2 linked regions of the Formosa agariphila KMM 3901 genome follow. The protein of the gene in region 1 interacts with the protein of each later gene in a pairwise test. Links are inferred from orthologs where the notes say so. Each region holds a gene or a part of one and is shown on either strand. Other genes may lie near its edges.

Evidence for each region.
Region 2: the proteins of BN863_RS02250 (region 1) and BN863_RS00905 interact in binary tests that used the Escherichia coli proteins (3 or more experiments, as listed by UniProt). The link is inferred for Formosa agariphila KMM 3901 from one-to-one orthologs.

Annotation. Positions count from the first base shown.
Region 1 is NZ_HG315671.1:532,293-542,678, reverse strand. The notes cover bases 4,840-7,777. They hold BN863_RS02250 (ABC-F family ATP-binding cassette domain-containing protein), read right to left. Parts: upstream 7,295-7,777; coding sequence 5,384-7,294; downstream 4,840-5,383. Other genes in these bases: BN863_RS02240 (NAD(P)/FAD-dependent oxidoreductase), read right to left, coding at 7,770-7,777; BN863_RS02245 (DUF983 domain-containing protein), read left to right, coding at 7,381-7,773; BN863_RS02255 (leucine-rich repeat domain-containing protein), read right to left, coding at 4,840-5,295. In the rest of the region: BN863_RS02280 (BamA/TamA family outer membrane protein), read right to left, coding at 1-403; BN863_RS18660 (hypothetical protein), read right to left, coding at 569-817; BN863_RS02275 (hypothetical protein), read right to left, coding at 1,156-2,073; BN863_RS02270 (tetratricopeptide repeat protein), read right to left, coding at 2,243-3,862; BN863_RS02260 (CPXCG motif-containing cysteine-rich protein), read right to left, coding at 4,267-4,443; more of BN863_RS02255, read right to left, coding at 4,477-4,839; more of BN863_RS02240, read right to left, coding at 7,778-8,819; porN (type IX secretion system ring subunit PorN/GldN), read right to left, coding at 8,907-9,797; porM (type IX secretion system motor protein PorM/GldM), read right to left, coding at 9,855-10,386. UniProt on the Escherichia coli protein: Genetic data indicate it may be involved in ribosome assembly or function.
Region 2 is NZ_HG315671.1:225,650-236,358, reverse strand. The notes cover bases 3,261-6,521. They hold BN863_RS00905 (2-oxoglutarate dehydrogenase E1 component), read right to left. Parts: upstream 6,221-6,521; coding sequence 3,461-6,220; downstream 3,261-3,460. Other genes in these bases: BN863_RS00900 (porin family protein), read left to right, coding at 6,339-6,521; odhB (2-oxoglutarate dehydrogenase complex dihydrolipoyllysine-residue succinyltransferase), read right to left, coding at 3,261-3,426. Also shown: BN863_RS00925 (TatD family hydrolase), read right to left, coding at 1-640; BN863_RS00920 (retropepsin-like aspartic protease family protein), read left to right, coding at 694-1,146; BN863_RS00915 (response regulator transcription factor), read left to right, coding at 1,190-1,822; more of odhB, read right to left, coding at 2,212-3,260; more of BN863_RS00900, read left to right, coding at 6,522-6,866; BN863_RS18580 (hypothetical protein), read left to right, coding at 6,923-7,060; BN863_RS00890 (hypothetical protein), read right to left, coding at 7,182-7,532; BN863_RS00885 (polyprenyl synthetase family protein), read right to left, coding at 7,542-8,516; BN863_RS00880 (TetR/AcrR family transcriptional regulator), read left to right, coding at 8,648-9,256; BN863_RS00875 (TolC family protein), read left to right, coding at 9,256-10,599; BN863_RS00870 (efflux RND transporter periplasmic adaptor subunit), read left to right, coding at 10,611-10,709. UniProt on the Escherichia coli protein: E1 component of the 2-oxoglutarate dehydrogenase (OGDH) complex which catalyzes the decarboxylation of 2-oxoglutarate, the first step in the conversion of 2-oxoglutarate to succinyl-CoA and CO(2).

The sequences.
Region 1 (10,386 bases):
TCCCTAAAAATTCTGGATTTACTGTAAATGTAGCCATAGCATAACGTCCTTTATACGGATTGTTTACATTATCTCTAGTGTCTAACACTCCATTTAAAGATAGTCCGACTAACGAACTTTTATCTTGATCAAATCCGTAATGCTCGTTGTAAGCGTAGAATGGCGTAATCACTGGAGTTTCGGCGTCTAGGTCTAATAGTTGGTCTTCAAATTTACTAAAGAAATCTAGGCGTAATCCCAAACCAACATAAAAGCCTTTATCACTCACTTTCTTTAGATAAGTTTGATAAAAACGGAAGAAATTGAATTCTAGCATATCTGCTTCAGAATTTCCTTCTATAGAACCATCATCGAAACCAAAATCATTTGAAGCCAGTTTAGACGTTTGTGGCCCCGTTCCCAATCCCCAAGTGGGTTGAGACGATTGTAAATATCTAATATCTCCTAATGCGATAAAATTATTATCTTCTCCATAAATAGTAGATTTTAATGTGATTATAGTTTGACTTTTAGTGGTAAATGCAACACCTAATAGGGCATTAGAAATTTTTGTCGTTTCAGGTTCACCCTAAAAACCACTCACAGAGGCACCTGCCCCGTATATAAATCCAAAGGCAGGATTAGCACCAATAACTGGTACTGGCGAAAAGTATATGGTTCCTTTTTCTGGCGGAGCTTCCTTCTTCGCTTTTTTAGCTGCTTTCTTAGCCTCTTTGGTTTCTTTTTTAGTTGATTTAGTTGCGTCCTGAGCAAAAGAATTTGACGTTACAAGACAAAATACAGATAACACGATTACTCTTAATAGCGTTAGTTTCATAATTAGTTATTGGTTGATAGTTATTGATTAACACGTATAAAAAACATGCATTTCTTTTGAAACACAAAAAACATTTCCCACTAAAGAACCTAATAATCAATTAATTAAAAAAATATTTGTCAATAAAAATATTTTATTTTTTGAATTATCGTACTTAAAGCTACTCATATTTTAAGTTTTCCTTAACATATCAAAGATAGATTAAAAAGATGCTTTTAAAAAAAGAATTTAAATGGACAAGATAAATACTTGGTCTTAGGATTAAATTCAATTTTAAAAATTAAAGGAGTTATTACATACTTTAAAATAGAAATAAAGTCATGTTTACATTAAGGTCATTATCTCCTAAAACCTCCACCTCCATGAAATCCACCTCCAAAATTAGATCTTGTAAACGTACCTCCACGGTTTAAATCTAAGCTATGTTTATTATAATTTCCAGGATTTCGTTGTTGAAATGTTTGTTTGGCAGAATTTGAAAAATGATCATTTTTATTATGATTATTATTCATATTACCATGATGATGGTCAAAATTAGTATGATGATACACATTTTTAGTATTCACATGTATAATTATATTATTATGATATGCAAATGGAGAGAAAGGCCCCCATGGACGGAAATACGGTGGGTAATACCCCCAATAAAAAGGAGAAATCCAAGGCGAATAATACGGTCCCCAAAACCAATCCATTATTAATGGATTTACTCCATATACAGGATAAATATAGTAGTTTGGTCCATAGATACTAGAATTCCCAATGACCTGAACACTCGTATTTTCTTTCTTAACATCTATAGTCGCTACATCTTGAAATTTATCTTTAGCCAAAACAGATTGAATTGTTACTACTTTGTCATCACCCTGATCAGAACTTACAACTCTTAAGTAATCTACTTTACCGTCTTCGTTTAAATCTAAATTAGAGATTTTAGTCTCGGGATTGTTTAATCTTTTTTCGAAATCTTCTAAATCTTTAGACTCACCAAACACAGAAGCAACAGCTTCTAAATCTAAATTATCGCTAATATCTTTGTCTTTAGCTTCTACAGTTGTAGTGGTGGTGGTTGCTGTGGTATTCTGAGTTGTTGCTGTTGTACTTGATCCACAATTAAATAATGTTAAAGCAAAGGCTAAACATAATATTGAACCTATCTTTTCCCTTATGCTTAATATTACTTTATTATTTAAAAAGGTATCCTTCAAAATTAATTCCAAATTCTGAACTTTAATTGTTTTTTCGTTACGATTCATGGTATGGTTGATTTACATTTTAGACTAATTTATGATGCAAGCCAATATTCGAAAAGAAATGAAGTATTACAAAAACACTTACACAATTAAACACTACCACTACATAACCACATTTATGACAATTAAAATACTGATTAACAGATGAATATAAATTTAAAAAAAGTTATATTTAATTTACTGATAGACTATTCAGGTAGGTGGAAAGGTTTACTTTTTCATTAGTTAACTCCAATTTTTTACGAAGTCTGGTACGTGAATTCTCGACCGTTTTAAAAGATTGTCCTGTTATTTGAGAAATTTCTTTAGTAGTTAAATCCATAAACAGAAGCGCACAAAGTCTGCGATCTTTAGGGGTTAAAGTGGGGTGATGTAAAGCTAAATTTTCAAAAAAAGATTTATGAACTTGTTCGAAACTCAATTCGAATTCTTTCCAAATATCAGAATCCATATCTTTTTGAAGCTTTTGCAAAATGACATCTATGGCTTGCTGGGTTTCCTTTTTAACAGCCTTTAATTTAACTGCTTTTAAATCGGTTAAGATATTTTTATAGATTTCTTTGCGATGGATTTCTGTCATGGCTTTGCCAATAAGCTCTCTATTTTTTAAATCTAAATCTTGGTGTAAATCCTGATGTTTAATTTTAAGCTGTTCTTGTACTAACAGACTTTTAATATTTCTATTTCTATACCTAATTAACAACATTCCTAATACTAATGTACCTAGCAGAAGTATTAAACCTGCAATGTAAAGTTTAAACCGTTTCTTTTCTTCCGTTAAGGCACTTATTTTAGAACGAATTTTATAGTCCTGATCTAATTTTATACGCTCTAAATTAACAGCCTTTTCTTCTACATTTAAACTATCCCTGATTTGGTCGTAGCGTTTAAAATAGTGTACAGCCGTTTTATAATCTCCTTTACCTTCATAGGCCTTAGACAAAATATTTGTGGTATTCTGATTACTAAAACTGTATGCGTTATCCGAATTTAAATCAAGTGCTTTATTAGCGTAATATATGGTGCTATCATACTGTTTTTCTTGCAGACTATATTTGGAATAAGCGCCAAATGCAAATAGTTTAAACTTCTTATTGGAAGTATTTTGCGTTAACTTGATGCTTTTAGAAAAATACGTATTAGCCTGAATTGTATCTCCTTTTAAGCTATAAACTCGTCCTAAATTAGTTGTAATGTACCCTAATAAGTCATGATTGTCTAACGTTCTAACAATTTGTTTTCCTTTATTAAAGTAATACAATGCAGAATCTAAATCCTCCTTTATATATAACGTTCCAATATTATTTAAAATCTTAACTATCTTAATAGAATCATTATTTTTTACTTGATAATCATATAATTTAAAAAAGTAATGAAGTGCCTTTTCCTTATTATTAAATTGTGCATAGATTAGAGCCAAATAATGTTCAATTTTAACAACTTCAACTTCATTATTTTTAGCTTTATAAATTTCTTGAGCTTTCAGAAAATAATCTAGAGCTATATCTAGTAAATCTTTAGAGGCATAAAGTTCTCCTTTTGCGACATAAACAGATGCTAAATTAAGTTGTGAATGTTTTGTATCCTGAGCTTCTTCTTCAGCAAAATCTAAGTATATAATCGCCTTCTCCCAATCACTATCTGTAAGTTCATCAGCAATTGTTTTACATAGTTCTATTTTTTTTAATGGATCCTGGGTTAAGCTTAAGCTGTCAATTAAAGTCTCTGATGGTGTCTGGGAATAACCTCCATTACAGTATATAAATAAAATTAAAAAGATAATTCTGTGCATTTGTATGTTTTGTAGAGAAAATCAAATTTAATTAAAATAAGGGTGCACATAGCATTAAAAGGTGATAGGAATAACAATTAGCTCTATTTAAATAAGCAAATAACCCTCTTCTCCCTTATTATAGCGACATAAATCTATGATACGTATTCAAATTATTAGACATAAAAAAAGGCTTCACATTTCTGTGAAGCCTTGTAAACTTAGTAGCGGGAACTGGACTCGAACCAGTGACCTTCGGGTTATGAGCCCGACGAGCTACCTACTGCTCTATCCCGCGATATAAATCCTAAAACAACTAACTTAGCTTTTAACTCTCAGTTCATAACTACTGACCTAATTGTTTCGGACTGCAAATATACGACCCTTTTTTGATATACCAAGCATTATTTTGAAAAACTTTTAAATCAAATTATATTCACTTGAAAATCTGATAGTTCACCTTCTAAAAAAACGGTATAAATCTCTAAAGGATTACAACAGACTTCACAATCTTCAATATATTTTTGCTTAGCAACTCCTGTATCTAATAACATAGATATGGTTTCCCAACAATGCGGACATGTAAAAAAGTGTTCGTACATATGTGCAATATATACATTTACGTTTTAAACCTCTTAATTGTGATCGGTAATAACTGTAGCAGGTTCTGTTTCTAAAGATAAATAGCCTTTAGGCATATGATCTTGGAAACTGTAATACTCTTTGTTAAAGTTATTTTTATTTACCATAAAAATATTAAGCTTGTTTAAGTCTCCTATACTAGTTGGCAAATATCCAGTAAATTTATTATTAGTAATAATAAGTTCTTCTAAGTTGCTTAATTCGCCTAATTCTACAGGTAAATCACCTTCAAACTCATTATCATGTAAACTTAAATGTTCTAAGTTTTTAAGGTTACATAATTGCTTTGGAAAGTATCCTGAAAAACGATTTCTTCCTAATTGTAGGATTTCTAGTTTAGTTAAATTGACAAACGTAGATGGTATATTCCCTTTAAATTTATTGTGATATAAACTTAAAAACTCAAGTTGGTCAAGGTTTCCTATTTCAACAGGTAAAAATCCTACAAACTCATTTAAAAATAACTCTAAACTTGTTAAATCTCTTAAAGTACCAATAGACCTTGGTATTGTTCCACCCAATCTATTTGATGCTAAATTGAGTACTTTTAAATATCTTAATTCACTAATACTTGCAGGCAATTCCCCTTTTAAATTATTGCTAGGGAGATTAAGTGCTACCACATGGTCATCACTAATGGTTACACCATGCCAGTGTTCTACAGGGCTGTTTAAATCCCAAGGAATATTCCAATGTTCGCCATCGGTGGCATAATATAAATTAACAAGTGCTTTTTTTTCGTTTAATGGGATACTCGCTGAGGCAAAAAGGGGAGCAAGTAAGCACATTACTGAGAGTAAAATTGCTTTCATAGGTTAAGTAGGTTATGTACTATTAGAATAACAATATTAACTTAATTCCTGATTAAAGACAAAATTATTCGACGAAATGCACTAGATTTTAAGACTCAAATTCCTCGATTTCCATTTGCACATCTTCCCATGATGACATTAGTGCGGTTAACTTCTTTTTCTTCTTATTATATATGTCGAAAAAGTCTGGTTTTGCAGAAACTTCATCATAATTATTAGCCAATTCTAAATCGGATTTTTTCACATCACGCTCCAACTCATTGATTTGAGATTCAATCTTACTCAACTTATTATTTAAAGATTTAAGTTTTTTCTGATCTTCGTAGCTTGCTGTTTTCTTTTCTTTTGGCTGTTCTTTTACTACATTTCGTTTTTCAACTTCTCTTAGATTCTGAACATTACGCTCCTCTAAATAGAAATCGACATCACCTAAATACTCCTTTAATTTATGGTCTTTAAACTCGACTACTTTATCTGTTAAATTCTGAAGAAAATCACGATCGTGAGAGACTAAAAGTAAAGTCCCTTCAAAACGCTTTAAAGCGTCTTTAAGCACGTTTTTAGATTTAATATCTAAGTGGTTGGTAGGCTCATCCATTACCAAGACATTAAAAGGCTGCAACATTAACTTAGCTAATGCTAAACGGTTTCTTTCCCCTCCAGATAATACTCGTACGTACTTATCGGCTTCTTCTCCTCTAAATAAAAAAGATCCTAAAATATCACGAACTTTACTTCTGTTCTTTTCATTAGCAGCATCAATCATGGTATCTAGAACAGTTTTATTACCATCTAAATATTCTGCTTGATTTTGTGCGAAATACCCGATTTGTACATTGTGGCCTAGTTTTAAGTGGCCTTCGTGTTCTAACTCACCTACTATAATTTTAGCAAGTGTCGATTTCCCTTGTCCGTTTTGTCCAACAAAAGCGGTCTTACTATCGCGTTCAATATGTAAACTAACACCTTGAAGCACTTTCTTATCGCCATATTCTTTAACAATATCGTTAGCCTCTACAACCACTTTTCCAGGTGTCACCGAAACAGGGAAGTTTAAGGTCATGACGCTGTTATCATCTTCATCGACTTCAATACGATCAATCTTATCTAATTTTTTAATTAGCGATTGTGCCATGGTTGCTTTAGATGCTTTGGCACGGAATTTCTCAATAAGCTTTTCGGTTTGCTCGATTTGCTTTTGCTGATTTTTCTGAGATGCGATTTGCTGGTCTCTAATTTCCTGTCTTAACACTAAGAATTGAGAATAGGCTTTCGGGTAATCGTAAATACGACCTAATGAAATTTCTATGGTTCTATTGGTAACGTTATCTAAAAACATCTTATCGTGTGATACTATAGCGACTGCTCCTGGATAATTTTTTAAGAATCCTTCTAACCAGATAATAGATTCAATATCTAAGTGGTTTGTAGGCTCATCGAGTAATAAAATATCGTTATTTTGAAGTAGTAATTTTGCGAGTTCTATACGCATTCTCCAACCTCCAGAAAATGTATCTGTAAGTTTATCGAAATCTTCACGCTGAAACCCTAAACCTTGTAATATACGTTCTGTATTTCCTTGGTAATTATAACCTCCAATAATTTCGTATTGGTGTTGTAAATCGTTTAAATCTACCATTAATTGGTGATAGGCTTCACTCTCGTAATCGGTACGGCTTACAAACTGTTCGTTTATATATTCCATTTTGGCTTCCAATTCCTTTATTTCTGTAAAGGCCTGATAAGCTTCTTCTAAAACGGTTCGCCCTAAAACAAAATCTATGTCCTGTCTTAAAAATCCTATTTTTAAATCTTTATCGGCAGAAATCTGACCAGAATCTGGTTCTAAATCTTTAGATAAAATTTTCAGCATGGTAGATTTTCCGGCACCATTTTTACCAATTAAACCTACGCGGTCTCCTTGACCAAGTTTAAAGGTTATCTCTTCGAATAAATATTCACCCTGAAATGAAATAGATAAATTATGAATGTTAAGCATAGAATTGTTACAAATGTTACCAAACTTTAGGTGATAAAATCTTAAGTTTGTGTTTTAAAATTGATTGCAAAAATACATTAAATAAAATGTTTTCAAAAGGTTCGAAACTATATAGTATTTTCACTGGCGCTTGCCCTAAATGTCATCAAGAATCTATGTACGTGAATAAAAATCCGTATGTACTTAAGGACACTTTAAAAATGCACGAACATTGTTCGCATTGTAATACTAAATATAAAATAGAACCGTCTTTCTTTTATGGCGCAATGTACGTAAGTTATGCGGTAGGAATAGCTTTTGCGGTTGCAGCTTTTGTTATTAGCCATTTATTTTTAGGATCCGGACTTATAACAGCCTTTATTGCTATTGTATGTACACTAATTATTTTTACTCCTATAATTATGCGTTGGTCTCGAAATATTTGGATAAATATGTTTATGAGCTATAACAAAGACTTAGTAAAGAAACAAGAGCATTAGGCGTCTTGGTATCTTTTAATATCTATAACAGGATCCAAATCTCCATTATTTTCAATACTATTAAATAGCGCCTTAGATACGTAAGGCCCTATTATAACGCCGCGTGAACCTAAACCATTTAATATGTACATATTTTTATGTTTTGGATGTTCTCCTACCAAAGGTCTTCTATCTTTTACAGTAGGACGAATACCTGCTACCTGATCTACAATAGTAAAATCGCAGTTTAAAAATGTTTTTAACTTAGTTAATAACTGATTTTTTCCCGCTTCAGTAATGGCATTGGTTTTATCTTCTCTTTCGTAAGTTGCACCTACTTTATATAAATCGTCGCCCAATGGCATTACAAATACGCTAGATTTTAATAAGTATTCCATTTTTAATTCAGGCGCATGGATTATAAGTAATTCGCCTTTAGAGCCATGTAAAGGTAAATAATTAAAAAACGGATTTTGTTTTAGTCCGAAACCTTCAGCAAAAACCACATGTTTAGCTTTAACATCGTGATAGATATATCCAGTGTCTGTAGCTTCTAAATCGTTATACTGAAAGCTACTTTCATTCAACTCATCGTTCAATTTTAAATAGGCTCTATAAGACGACATCAGTAAAGCTGAATCTATTCGACCTGTTTGTAAAACTTCGCCATAACCAAAATCGGCAGCAATGGCTTGGTTTGTATTCTTAATTAGTTTAGTAGAAATAAATTCGCCTACATTAGGTTTATCGGAAGCTGCGAACCAATTGTTTTGTTCTTCTGAGGATACAAAACGTCTATAAACAGGAAGCTTATAATCTAAATTAACACCTAATTTAGCCTCTAGATTTTTGTAAAATGGCAATGCTAAGTCTAATTGCTCCTGACTTTTCCAAACTGCAGTAAATCGTTTTAAAACAACAGGATTATACATACCTCCAGCTACAGTTGACGATCGTTGCGATTGATCATCGAAAACCAAAACCGATTTATTATTAGCTTTTGCTTCTTCTATAAAAGACACGCCTGCAAACCCACATCCTACAATTAAATAATCTACTTCTTTCATGCTGCAAAGATACAGTGTTTAAAATATGAGTAAACAAAAAAGGCTCGCAAATTGCGAGCCTTTTTTATAAGATAAGATGTTGTGATGTTAGTAAGACCACATATCTAATTCAAAGTTTCTAATATTTTCTTTAATTCTATCAGATTCTAATAATTGCATTAAAGCATTATCAGCGATATATTCTTCAACCTTACGATCTCCAAATACATTCTCTTCTTTAAAGATATATCCATTAAAACGTCTAGAGTTTAAGATATGATCGAAAGAAAATGGCACGGCGCTATTACTACCATTAAAGGCTTTAGCTTCATGTAACACCTGACGTGCATCTGGATAGAATACCCAAAATAATGGAATTAATTCTGGAGTATCTGAATCGATGAAGTTAACATCTGGAGCTACCGGAGCAATACCTAATAAACGGTATTTTAACTCAGACTGACGCTTATCGAAATACCATAATCCTTTAATCCAATATTCAGTAATATCGTAGGCAGAGATTTCTCTTTTTCTAATGTATTGTGCATCAACAGTACCTTCAGCATTATATTGCTCGAAACCAATATCTGTTGTATCTACTAGAGCTAAGGCATCTTGAATATCTCCTAAGGTTCTTTTTGTTGTAAAATAAGAATCGTCGTAAATATTTTTGATTTCACCTTTTTTAATACTTCTTAAAAGCACATCATAAAGCGAACGTCTGTTACTACCAATGTTATTAGTATCTACTGGATAATATAACGGAAAGTTTACACGCTCGTCTAACACAACTTTTTCCCAAACCATCTTAGAAAACAATAAGTCACGATCGTCTACATAACCATATTCTAATGGTTTATCATTATCTAATGCTTTTTGAGCATCAGTTCTCTCTCCAATTTCATCAGGACTTTTTGCATTTAATATGTTTGCTTGAGCGAAAGAAGCAGAAGCAACCAAGATGAAACTTAGGGTTAATAAAAAACTTTTATAATTCATTGTCTATAAATTTAAAATGTTGTGCATATCTTTATTTCGAGATGCTTAAAATTTTAATTAGTTAGAAAGCTCGATTAAAATTGGAGATACTTTTTTCAATTTGTACGATGAATTTCCGCTAATTTGAGCTTTAATATCGAAAATTGTTACAGCATCACCACGTCTTGCTTTACGTAAAGCAGCTGCAGCTTTACTATTAAGTTTAGTTCCTCCTACTGTAATAGTTGGTTGTCCAGGGATTTTAATTTTAAACGATGTTACACTTAAAGGTAAATCGAAATCGAAATCGTCTAACTTCGCACCAATAGTAGCAATTTCTAAACTGTTACGTTGCATAGAAACATTGCCATCTTCTCCACGAATTGTTCCTGTTGGACTTGGAATATCTTTAATTCTGAATGTTGCTTTATCAGATACTGGTTTACCGTCAGGTAAAGTACCTGTTACGTTAATAGTAACTTCTCTTCCAGAACCTGGATTCATTACATATTTACCAACTCCAGAACCTTTCTTTAAACCAGGTGCGCTTGCATTAACTTTATTGTCTGCAATACCTGCGAAAGAAATAGTCATTGGGTTAGCAACACCA
Region 2 (10,709 bases), 310 kb from region 1 along the record:
GATGTGGTGTTGGTGCTAAATAAGGTGAATCGGTCTCTAAAACAATATGTTTTAAGTCTATTTCTTCTAAAAATTTATCGATTTTACCATTTTTAAATGTCACTACGCCTCCAATTCCAAGTTTCATATTATAAGAAATAGCTAATTGGGCGTGTTCTAAATTTCCTGTGAAGCAATGAAAAATTCCGAATAAATCATCACTTTTCTCTTCTTCTAAAATTTCGAAAACCTCATCGAACGCCTCTCTACAATGAATAACGATAGGTAATTTATGTGTTTTTGCTAGTTGAATTTGTTTTCTGAAAGCATCTTGCTGAATCCCTAACGTCGATTTATCCCAATACAAATCGATTCCAATCTCGCCTATAGCATAATATTTATGCTGACTAAGTACATCTTCTACATGCCTAAGTTCTTCTTTGTAGTTATCTTTTACATGTGTTGGATGCAAACCTGACATTAAAAAAGTGTGTTCAGGAAAATCTTGCTTTAACTGAAGCATACGTTCTGTATACGTAGAATCTATAGCGGGAATAAAAAACCGAGTGATTCCTGCATTGATGGCGCGATGTATCATATCGTGTCTATCTTCATCAAAGGCTTCGCTATACAAATGTGTGTGTGTGTCTGTAATAATCATTCTGCAAAATTAATGGTTTTACATTACTATCTTTGCTTAAATTATTTTTTTAGATGACTACACTCCAAGAATTTTTATTAGGTAGAGATTACGTAAAAATTAAACTAAAACTAACTAAAACGAATCATTTTGAAATAAAAGCAACAATTAATGGCAAAAAAGGAGTGTTTATTTTAGACACTGGTGCTTCTAGTTCTTGTGTTGGTTTTGAAGCTATAGAACGTTTTAATTTAAAAGTCAAGGATTCTAAAATCAAGGCTGCTGGAGCTGGAGCTACCGATATGGTGACTCAATTATCTAAAAAGAATATTATAAAAATTGGGAAATGGGAAAAAGATAAATTATCTCTAATTCTCTTTAATATGGTTCATGTTAATACTGCTCTAATTAATCATAATTCTAAACCCGTAGACGGAATTATAGGTGCAGATATTCTTAAAAAAGGAAAAGGCATTATAGATTACGACCGGAAGTATCTTTATTTGAAGAAGGATATAGTAAAATAAGATTTTTGTATCTTTAAAATCTCTTAATTTATACTCTCTAAGCATGAAATCTTCAATAGTTATAGCAGACGACCACCCATTAATGCTTACCGGTATGTCGAATTATCTAACTTCTATAGACTATAATATTGTTGGAAAAGCTTCAGACGGCCAAGCAGCATATAACTTAATTGTTAAACTTAAGCCTGAAATTGCCATTTTAGATATAAGAATGCCACATAGAACAGGTTTAGAGATTGCCCACGATTGTAAAAAAAATGAGATTTCAACAAAAATAATTTTAATCACTTTTGATAAGTGTCAAGATGTCTACGAACAAGCTAAAGAATTAAATATTTACGGCTACATCTTAAAAGAATTTGCGGTAGAAGAAATTGAAAATTGTATTGAAAGCGTAAGAAACAATACACCTTATTTTAGTCAGGACATTGTTCCTAATTTAGAAAAATCGGATACAGAAACAGATTTAAAAGCTTTAAATAAGCTAACAAAAACAGAAATAAAAATTATAAAACTTATCTCTCAAAACAAGACAAGTATAGAAATTTCGGAAATACTAAATGTCTCTTATCGCACTATAGACAAGCACCGAAGCAACATTGTTAACAAATTAAAACTACAAGGAAAACATAATGCTTTGTTTATCTGGGCGACCAATAATAAAGACATTTTATAAAAATACGTATAACCACGTATTTTTTAAAAGAATAATATCTCATACCTTTATAGTGCTATTAATTAGTTCTTAGGGAGAATTATTTAGAGAACTCTGCATTGTAATGGTGCAGAGTTTTTTTTAGACCACTTTTACAACAAACTAACTATAATACGAAAACAACCAACTTAACCGACCAGATTTTCAAATTTGCTCTAAGACTACAATTACTTTGACTTATGGACGATAAAATCAAACCTCAGTTCTTTTCACTTATTATAGGCCTATGTATTCTTGCTTTAATAATTATTGGACTAAACTTATTAGTGTTAAACTTGTAAAAACTTAAATATAAAAGGGCAATCTCACGATTGCCCTTTTATATTTATAATCAAAAAATTAAGTTCGCTCTATAATTCTAAAGCTCTCTTAACATCGTTATTCATTAAGAATTCTTGTGGATTTTCTAAAGCTTCTTTTACAGCAACTAAGAATCCTACACTTTCCTTACCATCAATAATTCTATGGTCGTAAGATAACGCAACATACATAATTGGTCTAATAACCACTTGACCATCTACAGCAACTGGGCGCTCTACAATGTTGTGCATTCCTAAAATTCCACTTTGAGGTGGGTTAATTATAGGCGTAGATAACATACTTCCAAACACACCACCATTTGTAATAGTGAATGTTCCACCAGTCATTTCATCTACTGTAATCTGACCATCTCTTGCACGAAGTGCTAAACGCTTTACTTCAGCCTCAACACCTCTAAAACTTAAGTTTTCTGCATTTCTAATTACAGGAACCATTAGTCCTTTTGGTCCAGATACCGCAATACTAATATCGCAAAAATCGTAAGACAACATTTCTTTACCGTCCATCATAGAGTTAACAGCAGGATACATTTCTAATGCTCTAACTACTGCTAAAGTAAAGAAACTCATAAATCCTAAACCAACACCATGTTTTGCTTTAAACGCTTCTTTATATTCGTTTCTTAAAGCAAAAATTGGCGACATGTCTACTTCGTTAAACGTAGTAAGCATTGCTGTTTCATTTTTAACAGCCACTAAACGTTCTGCAACTTTACGGCGTAACATAGATAATTTAGAACGCGACTCTCCTCTATTTCCTCCAGTTGGAGTTCCCATAGATGGTTTAGCTTGAACAGCATCTTCTTTTGTTACACGACCAGCTTTACCTGTACCCACTATACTCGCAGCATCCATACCTTTTTCTGCTAAAATCTTTTTAGCGGCAGGGCTTGCTGTACCAGAAGCATATGTTTTTTCTGCAACAGGAGCTGCTTTAGGAGCCTCTGCCTTTGGAGCAGGAGCTTCTTCTTTTTTAGTTTCTGCTGGTGCATCACCCTCTGGTTTTGCAGCACTTGTATCTATTAAACATACAACCTCACCAACGGCAACAGCATCTCCTTCTTCTGCTTTAAGCGTTATAATTCCGCTTTCTTCAGCAGGAAGTTCTAGTGTTGCTTTATCACTATCAACCTCAGCAATTGCTTGATCTTTCTCTACATAATCACCATCTTGTACTAACCATGTTGCTATTTCAACTTCTGTGATTGACTCTCCAGGAGAAGGTACTTTCATTTCTAAAATCATCGTTCAATATTTTAGTTTAATCTTATTTTATAAATTATCGTTGGTTGTTTTTTGTCTTATCGAAAACATAATCGATTACTTCTTTATGACGGCGTTTAGATCGTGTAGAACTACCCGCTGCTGGTGCACCGTAAGGGCGTCTAGCTACAAATCTAAATGATTTAGCTTCCTCAAAATGCATTAGCATATGTGCATAAGCTCCCATATTTCTAGGTTCTTCTTGTGCCCAAACTATTTCTTCTGCATTACTGTATTTTGCAATTGTTTCTCTCATAGCCGTTGCTGGTAATGGGAATAATTGTTCTATACGCACCAATGCTACATCATCTCTTCCTTCCGCTTCTTTTACTTCTAATAAATCGTAATAGAATTTACCAGTTACAAAAACAAGTGATTTTACTTTATCTGCTTTTGCTTCTGCATCATCTATTAACATTTGGAAACTTCCGTTTGCAAATTCATCTACAGTAGATACTACTTTTGGATGACGTAATAAACTCTTAGGTGTGAAAACAATTAATGGTTTTCTAAAGTTAGATTTCATTTGTTTACGTAACAAATGATAGATATTGGCAGGTGTAGTACAATCTGCAACAAACATATTGTCTTTTGCACATAATTGTAAATAACGCTCCATACGTGCCGATGAGTGCTCTGCACCTTGACCTTCATAACCATGAGGTAACAACATGACCAATCCGTTTTGAAGTTTCCACTTATCTTCTGCTGCAGAAATATATTGGTCTAACATAATTTGTGCTCCATTACTGAAATCTCCAAACTGTGCTTCCCAAATAGTTAGTGTTTTTGGACTCGCCATAGCATAACCATAATCGAAACCTACAACACCATATTCTGATAACAATGAATTATAAATAAAGAATTTACCTTGTGTGTCGCTTAAATTATTTAGCAATACAACTTCTTCTTCACTGTCTTCTACTTTTATTACAGCGTGACGGTGAGAGAATGTACCACGCTCTACATCTTGACCAGACATTCTAACATCGAAACCTTCTTCTAAAAGTGTTCCGTAAGCTAAATGTTCTGCCATAGCCCAATCTAATCTATCTTCTTCGAACATTGTTTTTCTAGTTTGCACTAGACGTTCAATTTTACGAATGAATTTTTTTTCTGAAGGTAGTTCTGAAATTACACCTGCAATTTGAGTTAATTTATCTTTAGATACTGTAGTATCTACAGGTTTCATCATATCTTGTTCGGTTACACGAACAAAATCTTGCCACTCATCTTGCATAAACGGTGTAATTACCGTTTTGTCTTCTTTTCTAGAATCTTCTAATTCTTCTTCTAGACTCGCCTTATAATCGGCTTCTAATTTATTAACATAGTCCTTATCGATAATTCCTGCATTGATTAATTTCTCTGCATAAATATCTCTCGGGTTTTTATGTTTAGCAATAGCTTTATATAGTTTAGGCTGAGTAAAACGAGGTTCATCACCTTCGTTGTGCCCATACTTTCTATATCCTAATAAATCTATAAACACATCGCGTTTAAAGTGCATTCTAAAATCTAATGCAAATAATGTTGCGTGTACAACAGCTTCAACATCGTCTGCATTTACGTGTAATACTGGCGATAATGTTACTTTAGCAACATCTGTACAATACGTACTAGAACGTGCATCTAAATAGTTTGTTGTAAACCCGATTTGGTTATTTACAACAATATGAAGTGTACCGTTAGTTTTATAACCATCTAATTGTGCCATTTGCACGATTTCGTAAACTAAACCTTGACCTGCTATAGCAGCATCACCATGAACTACTATAGGTAGTACTTGAGATGGGTCTTCTGAATACTTGTCGTCTTGTTTAGCACGTACAATACCTTCTACTACTGCTCCAACCGTTTCTAAGTGAGATGGATTAGGCGCAATATTTAAGTTTATTTTTTTTCCGCTATTGGTTTCACGATTACTTGTCCAACCTAAGTGATATTTAACATCACCATCAAAGATTTCTTCTTCGTAATCTTTACCATCGAATTCACTAAAGATGTCTTTAGCCGATTTACCAAAGATATTTGTAAGTGTACTTAAACGACCACGGTGAGCCATACCCATTACAAATTCTTTTACACCATAATCTGCTGCTTTTTCAATTACTGCGTCTAGTGCTGGAATTAAAGATTCTCCACCTTCTAGTGAGAAACGTTTCTGACCAACGTATTTAGTGTGTAAGAAACTTTCAAAAGAAACCGCTTCGTTTAACTTTTTAAGTATATGCTTTTTCTGATTCGCATCGAAGTTAGGCTGATTATCATTAACATTTAGTTTGCTCTGAATCCAAGCTTTACGCTCTGGGTTCCTAACATACATGTATTCTATACCAATAGAATCGCAGTATATTTTTTCTAAATGATTAATAATTTCTTGTAGCGTTTGAGAGCCGATACCTAAGATTTCACCTGCTGAAAAAACAGTGTTTAAATCGCTATTAGATAATCCGAAATTTTCTAAAGCCAGTGTTGGCGAATAGGTTCTACGATCGCGAACAGGATTTGTTTTAGTAAACAAATGTCCTCTGGTACGGTAACCAGCGATTAATTGAACAACTTGAAATTCTTTAGTTAGATTTTCTGAGACGTGATCGCAGGAGAAATTCTCCATTTGTTCTTCGTCTACGATATCGTTTTCGCTACCAAAATCATAACCTTGAAAGAAAGCTCTCCAACTAGGCTCTACAGAATCAGGGTTTTGTAAGTATTGGTCGTATAGTTCAGCAAAGTATGCTGTGGGTGCTGCGTTTAAAAAGGAATATTTATCCATTATATTATTTGAGAAATTCTCGCTTTGACAAAATTTTGTCAAAAATACAATTTTTACTAAACTTAGGTGTAATTTTATTATATTTATAACAGTATTTTACTCACTTTTTTTTCGAACTATGACCAAAAACAACTCATTTATTATTAATAACACAATCTTAATCCTAATATTTACATTGTGTTTTAAGAATATTTCTGCACAAACCGCAAGTTTTTCAGATAATATTAAATTTGGAGGAGGTATTGGACTAAGTTTTGGGAGTAATTTTTTTAGCGGAACCTTAGAGCCTTCTGCCATCTATCAAGTCAATCCTCAATTTGCTTTTGGTGCCGGATTAAACTTTACTTACAACTCTCAAAAAGATTTTTATAAATCGACTATTCTTGGTGGTACACTTACGGGCCTTTTTAACCCGATACCAAATATTCAACTCTCTGCTGAATACCAACAATTACATGTAAATAGAAAATACGACAACGACTTAATACTTTATCAAGATGAAAAATACTGGTCTCCAGCACTACTTCTTGGTATAGGTTACCAAACTAACCATGTAACCGTTGGTGTGCGTTACGATGTACTTTACGATGATTATAAGAGTATCTACGCTTCACCATGGGCACCATTTATTAGAGTATATTTCTAACCGATTGGGTTAATTTCTAGAATTTTAATTTTGTAGTTTTCAGAAAAAATAAAAACATGGAAAAACTACTCAGAATTATTGGAGCTGCTTGGGGCGCTAAAAAAATAGGTGGCGGAAAATGCGGTTGTATTGGAACAGTTGTTGTATTCCTAATCTTATATTGGTTATTAGGCGCTGTCTTTAATATGTTTTAACCAAAATCCTTATTATACATAGATTCCCTTAATTTAGAAATATGTTAATACATTATTCTGGTATATATAGATAAGACAACTTAAAGTAAAGAACCTATTATTCAATACTAGGTTCTAATTCTTATTTATATTGATGTTTAAACCACACTTTTTGCCATTCGCGTTTCAGTATTAGAAACGCAACTTCTTCAGACAACTTTAAGGTATCGCTACCATCTAAAGTTTTAATTTGCTCCTCAGAAACATCAATAATGTACAGCAGATTTAAATATTCAGCAAAAGCATTTTGAATTAACTGATACACGGCTTCATGAAGCTGAAGTTTTAATTCGTCTGGAAGAATAGTTTGCTCCACATCGAAATCGACATTTGCCAACCGGAAATCTTTATTAAGTTGAAATACCAAATTACCGTATAACTCGTATTGCAACGATGTATTCAACAAGTCTTGTATAGTTTCTAAATTTTTCACAACAGACGTTTAAACCTTACGGGTCATTAAATTTTCACCAAAGGCTTTTAATAAATTCTTTTTATCTGTACTTATATCTAAAGTCTCTAACACAGAAAAGGCTTGTTTTGTATAGTTTTCAATTTCTTTAGTTGTAGCATCTGCAGCGCCACTACTAAGAAATAAATTTTTTACAGACTGAACCTTATCATTACTGTCTGTTGGACTTATACTAAACAAATCTTGAAGTTCTTGCTGCTGTTCGGCTTCAGAAAACTCTAATGCTTTTAAATATAAGAAGGTTTTTTTATTCTCTATTATATCTCCTCCTACTTGTTTTCCAAATGTTTTTGGGTCTCCAAAAGCATCCAGATAATCGTCTTGTAATTGAAAGGCAATTCCTAAATTTCTACCAAAACTATAAATCCCTTGCTGTTCTACTTCCGAAGCCCTAGCTACGATCGCTCCCATTTGCATGGCAGCACCTACCAAAACAGCGGTTTTAAACTCAATCATTTTTAAATATTCCGGAATTGTAACATCATCACGATTTTCGAAATCGACGTCGTATTGCTGACCCTCGCAAACTTCTAAAGCTGTTTTACTAAATAACTTTGCTAAATCTCTAAAGACTTCAGGCTCGTAATTTTCGAACAGTTGATAGGCCATAATTAACATCGCATCTCCAGATAAAATCCCTGTATTAACATCCCATTTTTCGTGAACCGTTTGATTTCCACGACGTAAAGGCGCATCGTCCATAATATCGTCATGCACTAACGAGAAGTTATGAAACACCTCTATGCTTAAAGCTGCATTAAGCGCAAGCTTATAATCGGTGTTAAAGATTTCGGCAGACATTAATGTTAAAACAGGTCTTAAACGCTTTCCACCTAAATTTAAGATATAAGTTATCGGTTCGTATAAAGATTGCGGCTCTCTATCCGTTTTATAGTCCTTTAAGAAGGAAATAAATTCCTCTTGATAAAATAGTATGTTTTGCATAGGACAAAAATAACAGAATAAACGAAATAATAGCAAAGTGTTTAGTCAATGTTAACATAGCATTAAAACTTTGGAAACTTTATTTGTTTCTAAAGTTTCCTTGTCTATATTTGCACCGAATTTAAAAGCGAATGAAAAACAAAATAATAATGAAATCGGCAGAGTTATTCTCGAATCTAGGATTTAAGAGTGTAACTATGGACGATATTGCGAACGAGATGGGAATCTCTAAAAAAACCATTTACCAATATTTCGCAACAAAAACAAAGCTCGTTGAAGCAACTGCTATTTTCAAATTTGAATGTATTTCTGAATCGATTGATGATATCTTTAAGTTAGAAGCCAATCCTATTGACGAACTTTTCAACACCAAGGATTTTATCATCAGTCACATGAAAAACCAAAAGATATCTATAGAATATCAGTTTAAAAAATACTATCCAAAAATTTATTCCATTGTAAAACAAAAACAATTTGAAGCGATGAATAAATGTGTTAGCGATAATTTAAATCGCGGTATACATGCTGGACTTTATAGAACGAACTTAAATGTAGATTTTATTTCTAGAATATACTTCAGTGCTATGGGCTCTATGAAGGATAACGAAATATTCCCTACAGATCAGTTCAACTTAGAAGACTCACTTAGTCACTACCTAGAATACCATCTAAGAGGAATTTGTACCCCTAAGGGCTTAGATTTTTTAAATAAAAAAACACAACAATCAAAAATCCAATAATGAGAAACAAACTAATCATATTATTTAGTTTATGTCTAAATGTTGCGGTCTTCGCTCAAGAGACTCCCGTTGCCTTTAGTTTACAAGAGGCCATAGATTATGCCTTAATACATAACAGAACAGTAAAAAATGCTGCTAGAGACATAGAAATCGCCGAAGAGCAAAAATGGGAAACTACAGCTACGGGTTTACCACAAATTAGTGCTAATGTCGATTATCAAAACTGGATTAAACAACAAGTATCGTTACTTCCAGGAGAAATTGCAGGAGGCCCTGCAGGTACATTTATTCCAGTAGAATTTAGCCCTAAACAAAACATTGGCGCTATGGCTACTTTAAACCAGTTATTGTTCGACGGGTCGTACATTGTAGGTTTACAAGCCGCAAAAGTCTATTTAGAAATTTCTGAAAATTCTAAAGTCAAAACAGACCTTGAAGTACGTAAAGCAGTAATAAATGCCTACGGAAATGTATTACTAACAGAAGAAAGTCTACAGATTCTAGAAAGTAATAAAGCCATACTAGAATCTAATTTAGATGAAATTCAAAAAACATTTGAAAATGGTCTAGAAGAAGAAGAAAGTGTAGAACAAATTAAAATTACATTGTCTGGTTTAATTAGCGATTTAAACAATGTAAAACGTTTAAATGTGTTATCGTATCAAATGTTAAACATCACATTAGGTATCGATTTAAATACAGATACAACGCTTACAGACGACCTTGAAGTTCTAGCTTTACAATACACATCTTTAGAAGCGTTGGCTGCCGACGAAAGTGTAGAAAACACCATCGATTATCGTATTGCCGAAAACGATGTGGAAACAAAAGATTTATTCGTAAAATTAGCTATGAGTGATGGGATGCCAACACTAAGCGCCTTTGTAAATGGTGGGTATAGCGCTTTCGGCGAAGATTTTGGCTTTTTTAATAACAATCAAAAATGGTACGGTTCTTCAATGTTTGGTGTGAATTTAAGTATTCCTATTTTTAGTTCTTTAGGACGTTCTGCCGCAACACAACAAGCTAGAATAGATTTAGAGATAGCAAATGAGAATTTAATTGATACCGAGCAACAACTTAAATTTCAAATCGCAACTGCTAAAAGCGAATACCAATACGCCATTGAAGATTATTCTAATAAAAAAGAAAATTTAGAATTAGCAGAACGTATAGAACGTAAAAACGAAACTAAATTTTTTGAAGGAATTTCTTCAAGTTTCGATTTACGTCAAGCACAAACTCAGTTATATTCTGCGCAACAAGAATATCTTCAATCCATGCTAGACATCATCAACAAAAAAGCTGAATTAGACGCTATTTTAAGCAATTTAAACAACTAAAAAACACAACAATGAAACACATATATACACTAGCCGCACTTACTTTTCTATTCATTTCTTGCGGAGGAAAAGAAAAATCTGTAGATGAAATTTTAGCCGAAGGTAACTTA